Regions from separate parts of the Motilibacter peucedani genome, predicted to be linked through region 1. Evidence: riboswitches for the same ligand, from Rfam matches in the RefSeq annotation. Region 1 holds a riboswitch; the other holds the start of a gene.
What was found. Region 1 has a riboswitch for thiamine pyrophosphate ahead of CLV35_RS13455 (ECF transporter S component). Riboswitches for the same ligand answer to the same signal wherever they lie in the genome.

Region 1 (6,875 bases):
CTACCGCTGGGCTGGCTCTCGGCAGGTGAGCGGTAGCAAGGGAGGGTCGGCGGTAGCCGAGGGGCTACCGCCGGGTCGTGGTTGCTACCGCTGAGGTCGGGGTTGCCACCGCTCGGCCGCGTCGGCTACCGCTGGGCTGGCGCTCGGCAGGTGAGCGGTAGCAAAGCGGTCCGGAGGTAGCCGAGGGGCTACCGCCGGGTCGTGGTTGCTACCGCTGGGGTCGAGGTTCCACCGCCGAGGTCGCGATAGGCGCGCTCACCCCCAGGCGGGCGACCAGGTGCCGAGGGCGGCGGAGAGGAGCGTCGCGCCGACGGCGACGACGAGGGACGCGGAGACGAGCACCAGGTCCGGACTGCCGAGCGGGGACGTGCGGGCGGAGGTGCGCGGGCGGCCGGAGTCGAAGCCGCGGGCGTCCATGGCCGTGGCCAGGCGGGTGCTGCGGCGGACGGCGGCGACGAGGAGCGCGAAGCAGCGGGCGGCGAAGGCGCGTACGACTGCGGCGGGGCTGCGCCGGTCGCCGAGGCCGCGGGCGCGGCGGGCCAGCCCGCTCATGCGCCACTCCTCCTGGAGCAGGGGCAGCAGGCGCAGGGCGGCGAGGGCGCCGTAGGCGAAGCGCGCCGGGGCGTGCAGCCGCTGGACGAGCGCGTCTGCGAGCTCGGTGGGGTCGACGAGACCGGCGTAGAGCGCGCCGGGCAGCGCCACCGCCAGCACGCGCAGCGCCATGGCGAGGCCGCGGTCCCACACCAGCCCTGCGCCCGGCGCGAGCAGGGCGGTGGAGAAGCCCACGCCGGCCGCCGCGACGAAGACCGGGACCGAGCGGCGGGCCGAGGTGGCCACCGGCAGCCCGGAGAGCAGCCACGCGAGGGCGGGCACGAGCAGCAGCACCGGCGTGACGGCGTCGCGGGCCAGCAGTGCGGCGAGTCCGACCACCGTGCAGGCGAGCAGGCCGGAGAGCGGGTTGACGCTCACCCGAGGACCAGCTCGCGCGCCGCCAGTGCACCGACGAGCGGCCGGTCGTGGGTGACCGCGGCGACAGAGCGGCCCTCCTCGAGCAGCGCCTGCAGCAGCCGCACGAGCTCGGCCCAGGTGCGCGCGTCCTGCCCGAAGCTCGGCTCGTCGAGCACCAGCACCTGAGGCGCGGCGGCCAGGACGGCGGCGACCGAGAGCCGGCGCTGCTCGCCCCCGGACAGCGTGTGCGGGTCGGCGGCGGCGAGCCGTGCCAGGCCGAGCCGCTCGAGCAGGTCGGTCGCCGTCGACGGGGCACCGCCCGCCAGCCGGACGCCGAGGGCGACCTCGTCGACGACGCGGCCGGTGACGAACTGCTGCTCGGGGCGCTGGAAGACGCTGCCGACCGCGCCGGCCAGCGCACTGGCGCGCCACGTGCACAGCGGACGGCGGTCGGCGCTCAGGGCCGGCGTCGCGCGTACGCTGCCCGCGCTCGGCCGCAGCAGGCCTCCGAGCGCCTGGGCGAAGGTGGTCTTGCCGACGCCGTTGCGGCCGGTGACCGCGACGGCCTCCCCGCGGTGGAGCACGAGCGAGACGTCCTCGGGTGAGGGCCGGGAAGCACCGCGGTGCCGGTGCGTCACGGACTCCGCCTGCAGGAGGGCCTCCCCGGCGGCGGGCGCGTGCCACGGCCACGACGGCTCGAAGCCCGGCACCCACACACGGTGCTCGGCCAGCCAGCGCCCGCGCTCGCCGGAGAGCACGGCGGCCGGCGGGCCGTCGGCCACGACGCCGGACGCGTCCAGGGCGACCACCCGGTCGACCAGGTCGAGCCAGGGCCCTGGCCGGTGCTCGACCATGACCAGCCCTGCGCCGGTGCGCTCGAGCACGCGACCGACCGCCGCGCGGGCCACAAGCACGCCGGCCGGGTCGAGGCTGGCGGTCGGCTCGTCGAGCAGCAGGAGTTCGGGCCGCAGGGCGACGACCCCCGCGAGGGCGAGGCGCTGCGCCTCGCCGCCGGAGAGCCCGGCGGTGGCGCGGGAGCGGCCGAGGGTGAACCCGACGTCGTCGAGCGCCTCGTCCACGCGCGGCCAGATCTCCGCCGGCTCGACGCCCCAGCACTCGGGCCCGAACGCGACGTCGTCACCGGCGCGCGCCATCACCAGGCTCGTGGCCGGGTCCTGCTGCACCAGCCCGGCGCGGCCGCGCGCTTCGCGGGCGTCGACGCCGTCGAGGGTGATGCGGCCCTCGGTCTCCTCGGCCGAGGACGGGTCGAGCAGCCCGGCGAGCGCGAGCAGGAGCGTGCTCTTGCCGGCCCCGGACGGGCCGACGAGCAGGACCTTCTCACCGGGCGCGACCTCGAGGTCCAGCTCGCGCACCGCCCAGGCCCGGCGGCCGGCGTGGCGCCAGCCCCAGCCCGTGACGGACACCTGCATGCGCTAGACCAGCTCGCGGCTGCGGCCGGCCGCGAAGGCGCCGAGGGCGCCGGTCGGCACCAGCGCGCGCAGCAGCCACCACGACAGGCCACCGGTCAGCACGGCGCCGGAGACGACGACGGCGACGACGTAGGTGAGCTTCCACGGGCCCGACCAGTCGGCGTAGTAGTAGACGAGGTCGAGCAGCGCGGCGCCCAGGCCCGCCGCCGCACCGGCGAGCGCGGAGGGCACGAGGCCCCAGCGCCGGTAGCGGAACGCGGCCCACACGGCCTCGGCGCACAGCCCCTGGACGAGCCCGTAGACGATCACCGGCGCGCCGAACGAGCTCGCCAGGAGGTACTCGAGGGTCGAGGCGACGAGCTCGGCGAAGACCGCGGCGCCCGGCTTGCGGACGACCAGCGGCACGAGCGCGCCCGGCAGGAACCACATGCCGTACATCACGGCCTGGCCGGGCGGGAAGCCCGAGAACGCCGGCGACACCGCGTTCCACAGCTGGGTCCACGCCCAGAAGACCACGCCGGACGCGACGGCCAGCACCGCCGCGGTGACGATGTCCACGGTGCGCCACGGTGCCCGGGGGCGGGTCAGGACGCCGAAGCAGACGAGCCCGGCGGCGACGAGCGCGACCACGGCGTCGATGACGCTCGCGGCGCGCGGCAGGTCGGTCGCCTCGGTGCCGAGGTAGCCGAGCACGGCGGCGACGGCGCCCACGGCGACAATGACCGTGCCGGCGCGCGCGGCGGCGCCGGACGGGCGGGACGGGCCGGACGGGTGGGTGGTGGACACGGTTCCTCCTGGACGCGGACGACGTAGGAGGAGAGGTGAAGGCATCTGACGAGCCACCGCGTGGCGCGGCCCGAGGGACGCGCCGCTCGGTGGAGATCCGACTCCCTGCGCCGGCATGACCCGGATCAGGTTCGAGGGTCTGTGGGTCGTCCCACACTCTCAGCGCTGCAGCGCTCCCCTGCGGTGGTGCGCTGCGAGATTACACCCGTGCGTACCCGTAAGACGGCGGGGTGCCCGGTCGATGAGGACGTCGTGACCAGGAAGCCGCGGAGGGACGACTCCCTCGACCTGCGCGGCCTGGCGAGCAGGTGCGGAGCGGTCCTCACCCTCGCCGGCAGCGCGGTGTCGGTGTCCTGCACCCTGCCTCTGGGCGGCTGGGCCCTGGTCGCGGGCGTCTCGGTCGCCGTCGTCGCCGCGGCCGTCGGCGTGCTGTGCCTGGTGCTGCCGTTCCACCGGTGGCCACGGGCCGCGATGCTGCCGATCATCCCGCTTGGCTGCGTGATGATCGGCCTGATGAACGCGGTGTCGTTCAACCCCTACAACTCCACCTGCTTCTTCACCGTGCTCGCGGTCTTCATCGGGCTCTCGCAGCCGCGGTGGACGAGCCTCTGGTGGTCACCGCTCATCGGCGTCGCGTTCTGGCTGCCGCTGGCCGACGTCGCGCCCGCCGACCACGCGGCCTGGCTGCGGGGCGGCGCGCTCGACACGGTGCTGGTCTGCGTCCTGCTCAGCGAGATCACCGCCTACCTCGTCAGCCGCCTGACCCGCTCGGCCGCTCAGCTGCACGAGCACGACGAGCGGCGCTTCGCCAGCCTGGTCGAGAACTCCTCGGACATCACCGTGCTGCTCGACGGCGAGGGCCGCGTGGAGTACGTCAGCCCCTCGCTCACCTCGGTGCTCGGCATCGAGGCCTCCGGGCTCGTCGGCGCGGAGTGCGCGGCGGTCCTGCGCGAGCACATGCACCCGGACGAGGTCGAGGCCGCCCTCGAGCGCCTCGCCGCGGGACCGCGCCCCGGCGTCCCCACGCAGCTCGACCTGCGGGTGCGCGGCGGCGACGGCTGGCGCGTGCTCGAGTGCACCCTGTCGGCCTCGCCGGACTCCTCGGGCGCGGTCATCAACGCGCGCGACGTCACCGAGCGCCACCGGCTCGAGGTGGAGGTCCGCGAGCAGGCGCTGCGCAACCCGGTCACCGGGCTGCCGAACCGTACGCTGCTCAACGAGCGGATCTGGGACGCGACGGGCGCGGGGACGCCGGTCGGCGTCATCCACTGCGACATCGACGGCTTCAAGACCATCAACGACCGGCTCGGGCGCGAGGGCGGCGACGCCGTGCTCAGCGAGGTCGCCGGCCGGCTGTACGCGCTGGTGGCCGAGCCCTCGCTCGTGGCGCACCTCGAGGGCGACGAGTTCGCGGTGCTGCTCGTGGGCGCCGGCGAGCAGGAGACCGAGTCGTTCGCGCTGCGGGTGCTCGAGTGCCTGCGCGCGCCGTTCGACCAGCCCGAGCTGGTGCACACGCTGGTGACCGCGAGCCTCGGGCTCGCCGGCTCGTGGACCCAGGGGGCGGACCCGGTCACGGACGCCGACCTCGCGATGTACGCGGCGAAGGCCGCCGGCGGCGACTGCGCCCGCGTCTTCGAGCCGGACCTGCGCGAGGCCCGCATGGGCGAGCTGGTGCTGCGCGAGTCGGTGCGCCAGGCGCTGCACGGCGGCGAGCTGCGCCTGCACTTCCAGCCCATCGTCGACGTGGCGAGCGCCCGCCTCCAGGGCCTCGAGGCCCTGATCCGCTGGGAGCACCCGACGCGCGGGCTGCTCGGCCCCTTCGCCTTCCTCCCGACCGCCGAGTCGATGGGCCTGATGGGAGAGGTCGACCGCTGGGTGCTGCGCACGGCCTGCGCGTCGGTCGCCGAGCTCAAGCGGGAGCACCCCGTGGCGGCCGACGCCTACGTCAGCGCCAACGTCTCGCCCGCGCGGCTCGAGGAGCCCGGCTTCGCCGACGAGGTGCGCGCCGTGCTCGCCGACACCGGGCTCGACCCGCGCCACCTCGTGCTGGAGATCACCGAGAGCGCGGCGCTGGGACTCGAGTCCGTCGTCGACGCGGTGCGGGTGCTGCGCGCGATCGGCGTGCGCTTCGCGGTCGACGACTTCGGCACGGGCTACTCGTCGCTGAGCTACCTGCAGCAGCTCGACTTCGACATCCTGAAGGTCGACAAGAGCTTCACCGACCACATCACGACCGAGCGGTCGAGCACGCGGCTGGTCTCGGTCATCGCCGAGCTCGGCCGCACCCTGGGGCTGCACACCGTGGTCGAGGGCGTCGAGACCGAGGTGCAGGCGCGGGCGCTGCACGGGCTCGGCGTGCCCAGCGCGCAGGGCTACCTCTACAGCCGGCCGATGTCGCCGGCCGACCTGCCCGCCGTCATCGAGCAGCTCGAGCAGCACGCGCCGCTGGCTGCCGCGACGGCGTAGGGCCACGTCGCCCGGCGTCGGTGTCGGACCTGCGGCTCGGTGGAATGGCGCGTACGCGTGGGTGGAGTCCGGCTCCGGGTCCGACGACGCCGAGGCCGCCGGCCGCGCCGCGGCCCTGCTGGAGACCGCGGAGGCGCACGGCGCGCCGGCGGCAGAGGTCGTCGCCGTCCAGGAGGCGTCGAGGCGCTGGAGGTCTGAGTTCAGGACTCGTACTCGGCGGCGGGCGGCTGCTCGGCCTGGCGCTCCTCGAGCTCCTCGAGCAGGGTGCGCAGCTCGCCGCGCAGGAAGTCGCGGGTGGCCACCTCGCCGAGCGCGATGCGCACGGCGGCCAGCTCGCGGGTGAGGTACTCGGTGTCGGCGATGCTGCGCTCGCTGCGCGCGCGGTCCTGCTCCCACTGCACCCGGTCGCGGTCGGCCTGGCGGTTCTGCGCCAGCAGGATCAGCGGCGCGGCGTAGGACGCCTGCAGCGACAGGATGAGCGTGAGCAGCGTGTAGTTGGTGGCCCGCGGGTCGAACTGGAGCCGGTCCGGCGTCCAGGTGTTCCACGCCAGCCAGAGCGCCACGAACACCGTGAGGTAGCCGATGAACCGCCAGGTGCCGAGGAAGCGGGCGATGCGCTCGCCGATCGCGCCGAAGGTCTCGGCGTCGTAGCCCGGGCCGCGCAGCCCGCGCCGGCCGCGCTCGCGCGGCACGTCGAGCGCCGGGCGCGAGCGCGAGGGCCGGGGCCCGCGCAGGCCGCGCTCGTCACGAGCCACGCGGCACCTCGATGTCGGCCGGGCGGTCGCGCCAGTCGTCGGGCAGCAGGTGGTCGAGCACGTCGTCGACGGTGACCGCGCCCAGCAGGTGGTCGTTGTCGTCGACGACCGCGATGGCCACGAGGTTGTAGGTGGCCAGGTAGTGCGTCACGGCCGGCAGCGTCGTCTGCGGCAGCAGCGGGTCGACGTCCTTGTCGACGACCCCGGACACCAGGGACGACGGCGGCTCGCGCAGCAGGCGCTGGATGTGGGCGGTGCCGAGGAAGCGCCCGGTCGGCGTCTCGAGCGGGGGCCGGCAGACGTAGACGGAGGAGGCGAGCGCGGGGGAGAGGTCGGCGACGCGCACGCGGGCGAGCGCCTCGGCGACGGTGGCGTCGGGAGGCAGGATGACCGGCTCGGTCGTCATCATGCCGCCGGCCGTGAGCTCGTCGTAGGACAGCAGGCGGCGCACGTCGGCCGCCTCGCCGGGCTCCATGAGCGCGAGCAGCTT
Region 2 (6,875 bases), on a different contig from region 1:
TGAGCCTGCGCGACTCCGGCGTCGACGTCCGCGTCGGCCTGCCCGGGGGCTCCAAGAGCCGCGCCCGCGCCGAGGCCGAGGGCCTGCGCGTCGTGACGCCGGGCGAGGCCGCGGCCGAGGCCGACCTCATCATGATCCTCACGCCCGACCACATCCAGCGCCACGTCTACACCGCCGAGATCGAGCCCAACCTGCAGGACGGCGACGCGCTGTTCTTCGGCCACGGCTTCAACATCCGCTTCGGCTACATCAAGCCGCCGGCCGGTGTCGACGTGTGCATGGTGGCTCCGAAGGGTCCCGGGCACCTGGTGCGCCGCGAGTACAGCGAGGGCCGCGGCGTACCCGTCATCGTCGCCGTCGAGCAGGATGCCACGGGCGGCGCGTGGCCGCTCGCGCTCTCCTACGCCAAGGCGATCGGCGGCCTGCGGGCCGGCGGCATCAAGACCACGTTCACCGAGGAGACGGAGACCGACCTGTTCGGCGAGCAGGCCGTGCTCTGCGGCGGCATGTCGGCGCTGGTCCAGGCCGGCTTCGAGACGCTCATCGAGGCGGGCTACCAGCCCGAGGTCGCCTACTTCGAGTGCCTCCACGAGCTCAAGCTCATCGTCGACCTGATGTACGAAGGCGGCATCGCCAAGCAGCGCTGGTCGATCTCCGACACCGCCGAGTACGGCGACTACGTCTCGGGCCCGCGCATCATCGACGCCTCGGTCAAGGCGCGCATGAAGGACGTCCTCACCGACATCCAGGACGGCACGTTCGCCAACCGGTTCATCACCGACCAGGACGCCGGCGCGCCGGAGTTCAAGCAGCTGCGCGCCAAGGGCGAGCAGCACCCGATCGAGGCGACCGGTCGCGAGCTGCGCAAGCTCATGAGCTGGGTCAAGTCCTCCGACGACGACTACGTCGAGGGCTCCGCCTCGCGCTGAGGCGTCGAAGAGCTCCGCGCGTCCCGCCCCACCAGGCGGGACCCGCGGTAGTGCGGAAGGGCCGTCCCGCCACCCCTGGGACGGCCCTTCCCTCTCTCTGCACCACCCCCGTGTCCGAACCCGCCGCGCGCCGACCTGCGGCGATGTGCTGATGTGTTCGGACACACGAGTGGAAGGGTGGGACGCCGACGTGGCACCAACGACGCCCTGGTGGGCCGACGCGGTCGTCTACCAGATCTACCCGCGCAGCTTCGCCGACTCCGACGGCGACGGCATCGGCGACCTGGCCGGCATCCGGTCCCGCCTGGACCACCTGCGCACGCTCGGGGTCGACGTCCTGTGGCTCTCGCCGGTCTACCCCTCGCCGCAGGACGACGCCGGCTACGACATCCGCGACTACCAGGGCATCGACCCGGTGTTCGGCACCCTCGAGGGCTTCGACGAGCTGCTCGCCGACGTGCACGCGCACGGCATGAAGCTCGTCATGGACCTCGTGGTGAACCACACCAGCGACGAGCACGCGTGGTTCGAGGAGTCACGGGCGAGCAAGGACAGCCCGAAGCGCGACTGGTACTGGTGGCGCCCCGCCCGCGAAGGCCTCGAGCCGGGTACGCCTGGGGCTGAGCCCACGAACTGGGGCTCCTTCTTCTCCGGCTCGGCCTGGCAGCTCGACGACGCGACCGGCGAGTACTACCTGCACCTGTTCTCGCGCAAGCAGCCCGATCTCAACTGGGAGAACCCCGAGGTACGCCAGGCGGTCTGCGCGATGATGCGCTGGTGGCTCGACCGGGGCGTCGACGGCTTCCGCATGGATGTCATCAACATGATCTCGAAGGACCCGGCCCTCCCGGACGCGCACGTGGTGGGCTCAGGTGGTCTGTTCGCCGACGGCGGCGCCTACTACCTCTGCGGACCACGCATCCACGAGTTCCTGCAGGAGATGAGCCGCGAGGTCTTCACTGGCCGGCCCGAGCTGCTGACAGTCGGTGAGATGCCCGGCGTCACCGTCGACGAGGCCCGGCTGTTCACCGACCCGGCCCGGCGCGAGGTCGACATGGTCTTCCAGTTCGAGCACATGGGTGTCGACCAGGGCCTCACCAAGTGGGACCACCACCCGCTCAAGCTCACCGACCTCAAGGCCACCCTCGCCCGCTGGCAGGCGGGCCTGGCCGATGTCGGATGGAACAGCCTCTACTGGAACAACCACGACCAGCCGCGCGTGGTGTCGCGCTTCGGCGACGACGGCGAGCACCGGGTGCGCTCCGCCACCATGCTCGCGACGGTGCTGCACCTGCACCGCGGCACACCGTACGTCTATCAAGGCGAGGAGCTCGGGATGACCAACGCGCCGCTGCGCTCGGTCGACGAGCTGCGCGACATCGAGTCGATCAACCACTACCGGCAGGAGGTCGCGGCCGGCCGCGACCCCGAGCAGGTGCTGGCCTCGATCCGCCCGATGGCCCGCGACAACGCGCGCACGCCGATGCAGTGGGACGCCTCGCCCCACGCCGGGTTCACGACCGGCACGCCATGGAGCGAGGTCAACCCCAACTACACCGAGGTCAACGCCGCGGCCGAGACGGCCGACCCCGACTCGGTCTTCCACCACTACCGCCGCCTCATCGCGCTCCGCCACAGCTCCCGGACCGTGGTGCTCGGCGACTTCACGCTGCTGCTGCACGACGACGAGCAGGTCTACGCCTTCACGCGCCGTCTCGGCAACGAGGAGCTGCTGGTGCTGGGGAACTTCTCCGGCTCCGACGCCGAAGTCGAGCTCGAGGGGTGGGAGGGCTCGGAGCTGGTGCTGGGCAACTACCGCGAGCCGGCGGAGGGGCTCGGGCTGCGGCCCTGGGAGGCGCGCGTCCACCGCCGCGAGGTGGGGCGCTAGCCTCTGACCCGTACGTCGGCCGGGGTGCCCTCGCGAGAGGGCTGAGACAGACCCGCCGAACCTGATCCGGGTCGTTCCGGCGTAGGGAGCCGACGCACGAGGGCGCGCTCCCCGTGCCCGCGTGCTGACGTCGGCCTCCTCGCCGGGCGCACGCGAAGGAGAGCCCGCATGGACGTCGCCGAGGTCGCCGAGCTGCTCGCGCAGGTGCGCCGCAGCTCCCCGCTGGTGCAGTGCATCACCAACTACGTCGCCATGGACCTGGCGGCCAACGCCGTCCTCGCGGTCGGCGCGTCGCCGGCGATGGTGGCCGACCCGGCCGAGTCGGGGGAGTTCGCCGCGATCGCGTCGGCGCTGACGGTCAACACCGGTACGCCGTCGCCCCGCTGGGCCGACGGCATGGTCCGCGCGACGACCGCTGCGGTCGAGGCCGGACGACCCTGGGTGCTCGACCCGGTGGCCGTCGGGGCGACCGCCATGCGCGACGAGCTCTGCGCCGAGCTGATGGCCCGCACGCCGAGCATCGTGCGTGCCAACGCGAGCGAGGTGCTCGCGCTCGCCAGGGTCACCGGAGCCTCGTCGACGGCCGAGGCCGGTGGGGGAGCGCGCGGGGTCGACAGCACCGACAGCGTCGAGTCGGCTCTCGACGCCGCGCAAGCACTGGCACGCAGGCACTCCTGCGTGGTCGCGGTGACCGGCGAGGTGGACGTCGTCACCGACGGGACCAGGGTCGCGACGGTCACGGGCGGGCACCCCCTGATGGCCCGGATCACCGCCACCGGGTGCAGCCTGACCGCGGTGACGGGCGCCTTCGCCGCCGTCGCGCCGGCCTTCGAGGCCGCGGTCGCGGCCTGTGCGGTCTACGCAGCCGCCGGGTCCCGCGCCGGGTGCGACGCCGCGGGCCCGGGCACGCTGCGCTGGCGGCTGCTCGACGAGCTGCACCGGCTCGACGAGTCCGCCCTCCGGGACGGCGCCCAGGTGGTCTCCTCATGACCGCGGACCTGCGCGTCTACCTGGTGACCGACCCGGCGCTCGGCGGCGAGCGCCCGCTCGAGGCGACGGTGGAGGCCGCCGTCGTCGGCGGGGTCACCGCCGTCCAGCTGCGCCACAAGGGGGCCTCGCCCAGCGAGCTGTTCGTCGAGGCGCGCCGGCTGCTGCAGGTGCTCGACGGCACGGGCGTGCCACTGCTGGTCAACGACTCCCTGCCCGTCGCGACCGAGCTCGGGCTCGGGCTCCACGTGGGTCGCGCGGACCCTGATCCCGTGCTGGCGCGGCAGGTGCTCGGCCGCGACGTGGTCATCGGCATGTCGCTCTACGGCGGCCGCCGCCTCGCCGACGACGAGAGGTCTGCACTGGACTACACCGCGGTCGGGCCGGTCTGGGCCACCTCGACGAAGTCCGACGCGGGTGGAGCCGTGGGCACCGGGGCGATCGGGGCCACCGACCGCAGCCGGCCCGTCGTCGCCATCGGCGGGATCGACCCGGACCGCGCCCGGCAGGCGGTGGCCGCCGGTGCGTCGGGCGTGGCCGTCGTCTCGGCCGTCATGGCCGCTGCGGACCCCCGGGCAGCCGCCGCCGCGCTGCGCGCGGCGGTCGACGAGGCGTTGGCGGCCCGGTCGTGAGCGCGGTCGTGGTGCTCACGGTCGCCGGGTCCGACCCGTCGGGCGGTGCGGGCATCCAGGCCGACCTCAAGACCTTCTCGGCCCTCGGCACCTACGGCGCTGCGGTCCTCACGGCCCTGACCGCGCAGAACACCCGCGGGGTGACCGGCGTGCACGAGGTGCCCGCCGACTTCGTCACGGCCCAGCTCGACGCTGTGCTCGGCGACCTCGACGTGCGCTGCGTCAAGACCGGGATGCTCGGTACGCCGGAGGTCGTCGAGGCGGTCGCTGCGGCGGTGGCGCGCCACCGCGTACCCCAGCTCGTCGTCGACCCCGTGCTCGTCGCCACCAGCGGTGACGCCCTCGGTGCGGCGGGCACCGCCGAGGCGGTGCGCGAGCGGCTGCTGCCCCTGGCCACGCTGGTCACCCCGAACCTGCCGGAGGCCGCCGCCCTGCTCGGCCACCCGGTGCCGGACCGGGCGGCGATGGCGCAGGCCGCGCAGGAGCTGCGCGCGCTCGGTGCGGGCGCCGCTCTGGTCAAGGGCGGCCACCTCGACGGGAGCACCAGCGACGACGTGCTGGCCGACGCCGACGGGCTGCTGGAGCTGTCCGCGCCGCGCGTGCCGACCCGCAACACCCACGGCACCGGCTGCACGCTGGCCTCGGCGGTCGCCGCCCACCTCGCGCGCGGCCTGCCCCTGCGCGAGTCGGTGCGACTGGGCAAGGACTACCTGACCCGGGCGCTCCTGCACGCCGACGAGCTGGAGGTGGGGTCGGGCTCCGGCCCGGTCCACCACTTCGCGGACTGGTGGAGGCCCGAGCAGGGCGCAGCGGTCAGGAGTGCCGGTGCGCCTCGCTAGAGTGGCGCGCCTAGAGGCAAGGTCCGCCCCTTCCACGCGTCCCGGGAGCATCTGGTGAGCAAGCCCGTCGTACTGATCGCCGAGGAGCTGTCGCCGGCGACGATGGAGGCCCTCGGCCCCGACTTCGAGGTCCGGCACTGCAACGGCGCCGACCGCGCCGAGCTGCTGGCCGCGATCGTCGACGTCGACGCCATCCTCGTCCGCAGCGCCACCAAGGTCGACGCCGAGGCCATTGCCGCCGCGAAGTCCCTGCGGGTCATCGCCCGCGCCGGGGTCGGCCTCGACAACGTCGACGTGCCCGCGGCCACGCAGGCCGGCGTCATGGTCGTCAACGCACCGACCTCCAACATCGTGTCGGCCGCCGAGCTCGCCATCACGCTGCTGCTCTCGGTCGCCCGCCGGGTGCCGGCCGCCCACGCCTCGCTCAAGGCGGGGGAGTGGAAGCGCAGCAAGTTCACCGGCGTGGAGCTCTTCGAGAAGACCATCGGCGTCGTCGGCCTGGGCCGCATCGGCGTGCTCGTCGCCCAGCGGCTCTCGGCGTTCGGCATGAAGGTGCTGGCCTACGACCCCTACGTGCAGGCGGGGCGCGCCGCGCAGATCGGCGCCCGCCTGGTGAGCCTCGACGAGCTGCTGGCCGAGGCCGACTTCATCACCGTGCACCTGCCCAAGACGCCGGAGACCGTCGGCCTGATCGGCGAGGAGGCGCTGCGCAAGGTCAAGCCCGGCGTCCGCATCGTCAACGCCGCGCGCGGCGGCATCGTCGACGAGAAGGCGCTCTACGACGCCATCGTCGAGGGCCGGGTCGCCGGCGCCGGGCTCGACGTGTGGGCCAAGGAGCCCACCACCGACTCCCCGCTGATGACGCTCGAGCAGGTCGTCGGCGTTCCCCACCTCGGCGCCTCCACCGACGAGGCCCAGGAGCGCGCGGGCATCGCGGTCGCCCGCTCGGTGCGCCTGGCCCTGGCCGGCGAGCTCGTCCCCGACGCGGTCAACGTGCAGGGCGGCGTGATCGCCGAGGACGTGCGCCCCGGCATCCCGCTCACCGAGAAGCTCGGCCGCATCCTCTCCGCGCTGATCGGCGCCGTGCCGCAGTCGCTCGACGTCGTCGTGCGCGGCGAGATCGCCGAGCAGGACGTCCGCGTGCTCGAGCTGGCGGCGCTGCGCGGCATCTTCGCCGACGTGGTCGAGGAGGCCGTCACCTACGTCAACGCCCCCGTGCTGGCCAAGGAGCGCGGGCTCGAGACGCGCCTGCTCACCGAGCGGGTCAGCCCCGACTACCGCAACCTGGTCACGCTCGCCGGCACCACGGCCGACGGCGCGCAGTTCTCGGTGTCCGGCACGCTCACCGGTCCGCGCCAGGTCGAGAAGATCGTCGAGGTCGACGGGCTCGACGTCGAGGTGGTGCCCACCGAGCACATGCTGTTCCTGCGCTACGAGGACAAGCCGGGCGTCGTCGGCGTCATCGGCCAGCACCTCGGCGAGGCCGGCATCAACATCGCCGGCATGCAGGTCAGCCGCAGCAGCGCGGGCGGCGAGGCGCTCGTCGCCCTCACCGTCGACAGCGCCGTCTCGCCCGAGGTGCTGGAGGCCATCGTCGAGA

Region 2: another riboswitch for thiamine pyrophosphate. It lies ahead of thiM (hydroxyethylthiazole kinase); the one in region 1 lies ahead of CLV35_RS13455 (ECF transporter S component).

Annotation. Positions count from the first base shown of each region.
Region 1 covers NZ_RBWV01000013.1:73,798-80,672, forward strand. Annotated here, with positions in the region: gene CLV35_RS13445 (energy-coupling factor transporter transmembrane component T family protein) at 256-969, opposite strand; gene CLV35_RS13450 (ABC transporter ATP-binding protein) at 966-2,378, opposite strand; gene CLV35_RS13455 (ECF transporter S component) at 2,382-3,164, opposite strand; TPP riboswitch at 3,249-3,354, opposite strand; gene CLV35_RS13460 (putative bifunctional diguanylate cyclase/phosphodiesterase) at 3,417-5,630, shown strand; gene CLV35_RS13470 (DUF1003 domain-containing protein) at 5,831-6,385, opposite strand; gene CLV35_RS13475 (magnesium transporter MgtE N-terminal domain-containing protein) at 6,375-6,875, opposite strand, start outside.
Region 2 covers NZ_RBWV01000014.1:1,923-8,797, reverse strand. Annotated here, with positions in the region: gene ilvC (ketol-acid reductoisomerase) at 1-929, shown strand, start outside; gene CLV35_RS15185 (glycoside hydrolase family 13 protein) at 1,081-2,817, shown strand; TPP riboswitch at 2,828-2,922, shown strand; gene thiM (hydroxyethylthiazole kinase) at 2,986-3,807, shown strand; gene thiE (thiamine phosphate synthase) at 3,804-4,436, shown strand; gene thiD (bifunctional hydroxymethylpyrimidine kinase/phosphomethylpyrimidine kinase) at 4,433-5,275, shown strand; gene serA (phosphoglycerate dehydrogenase) at 5,327-6,875, shown strand, end outside.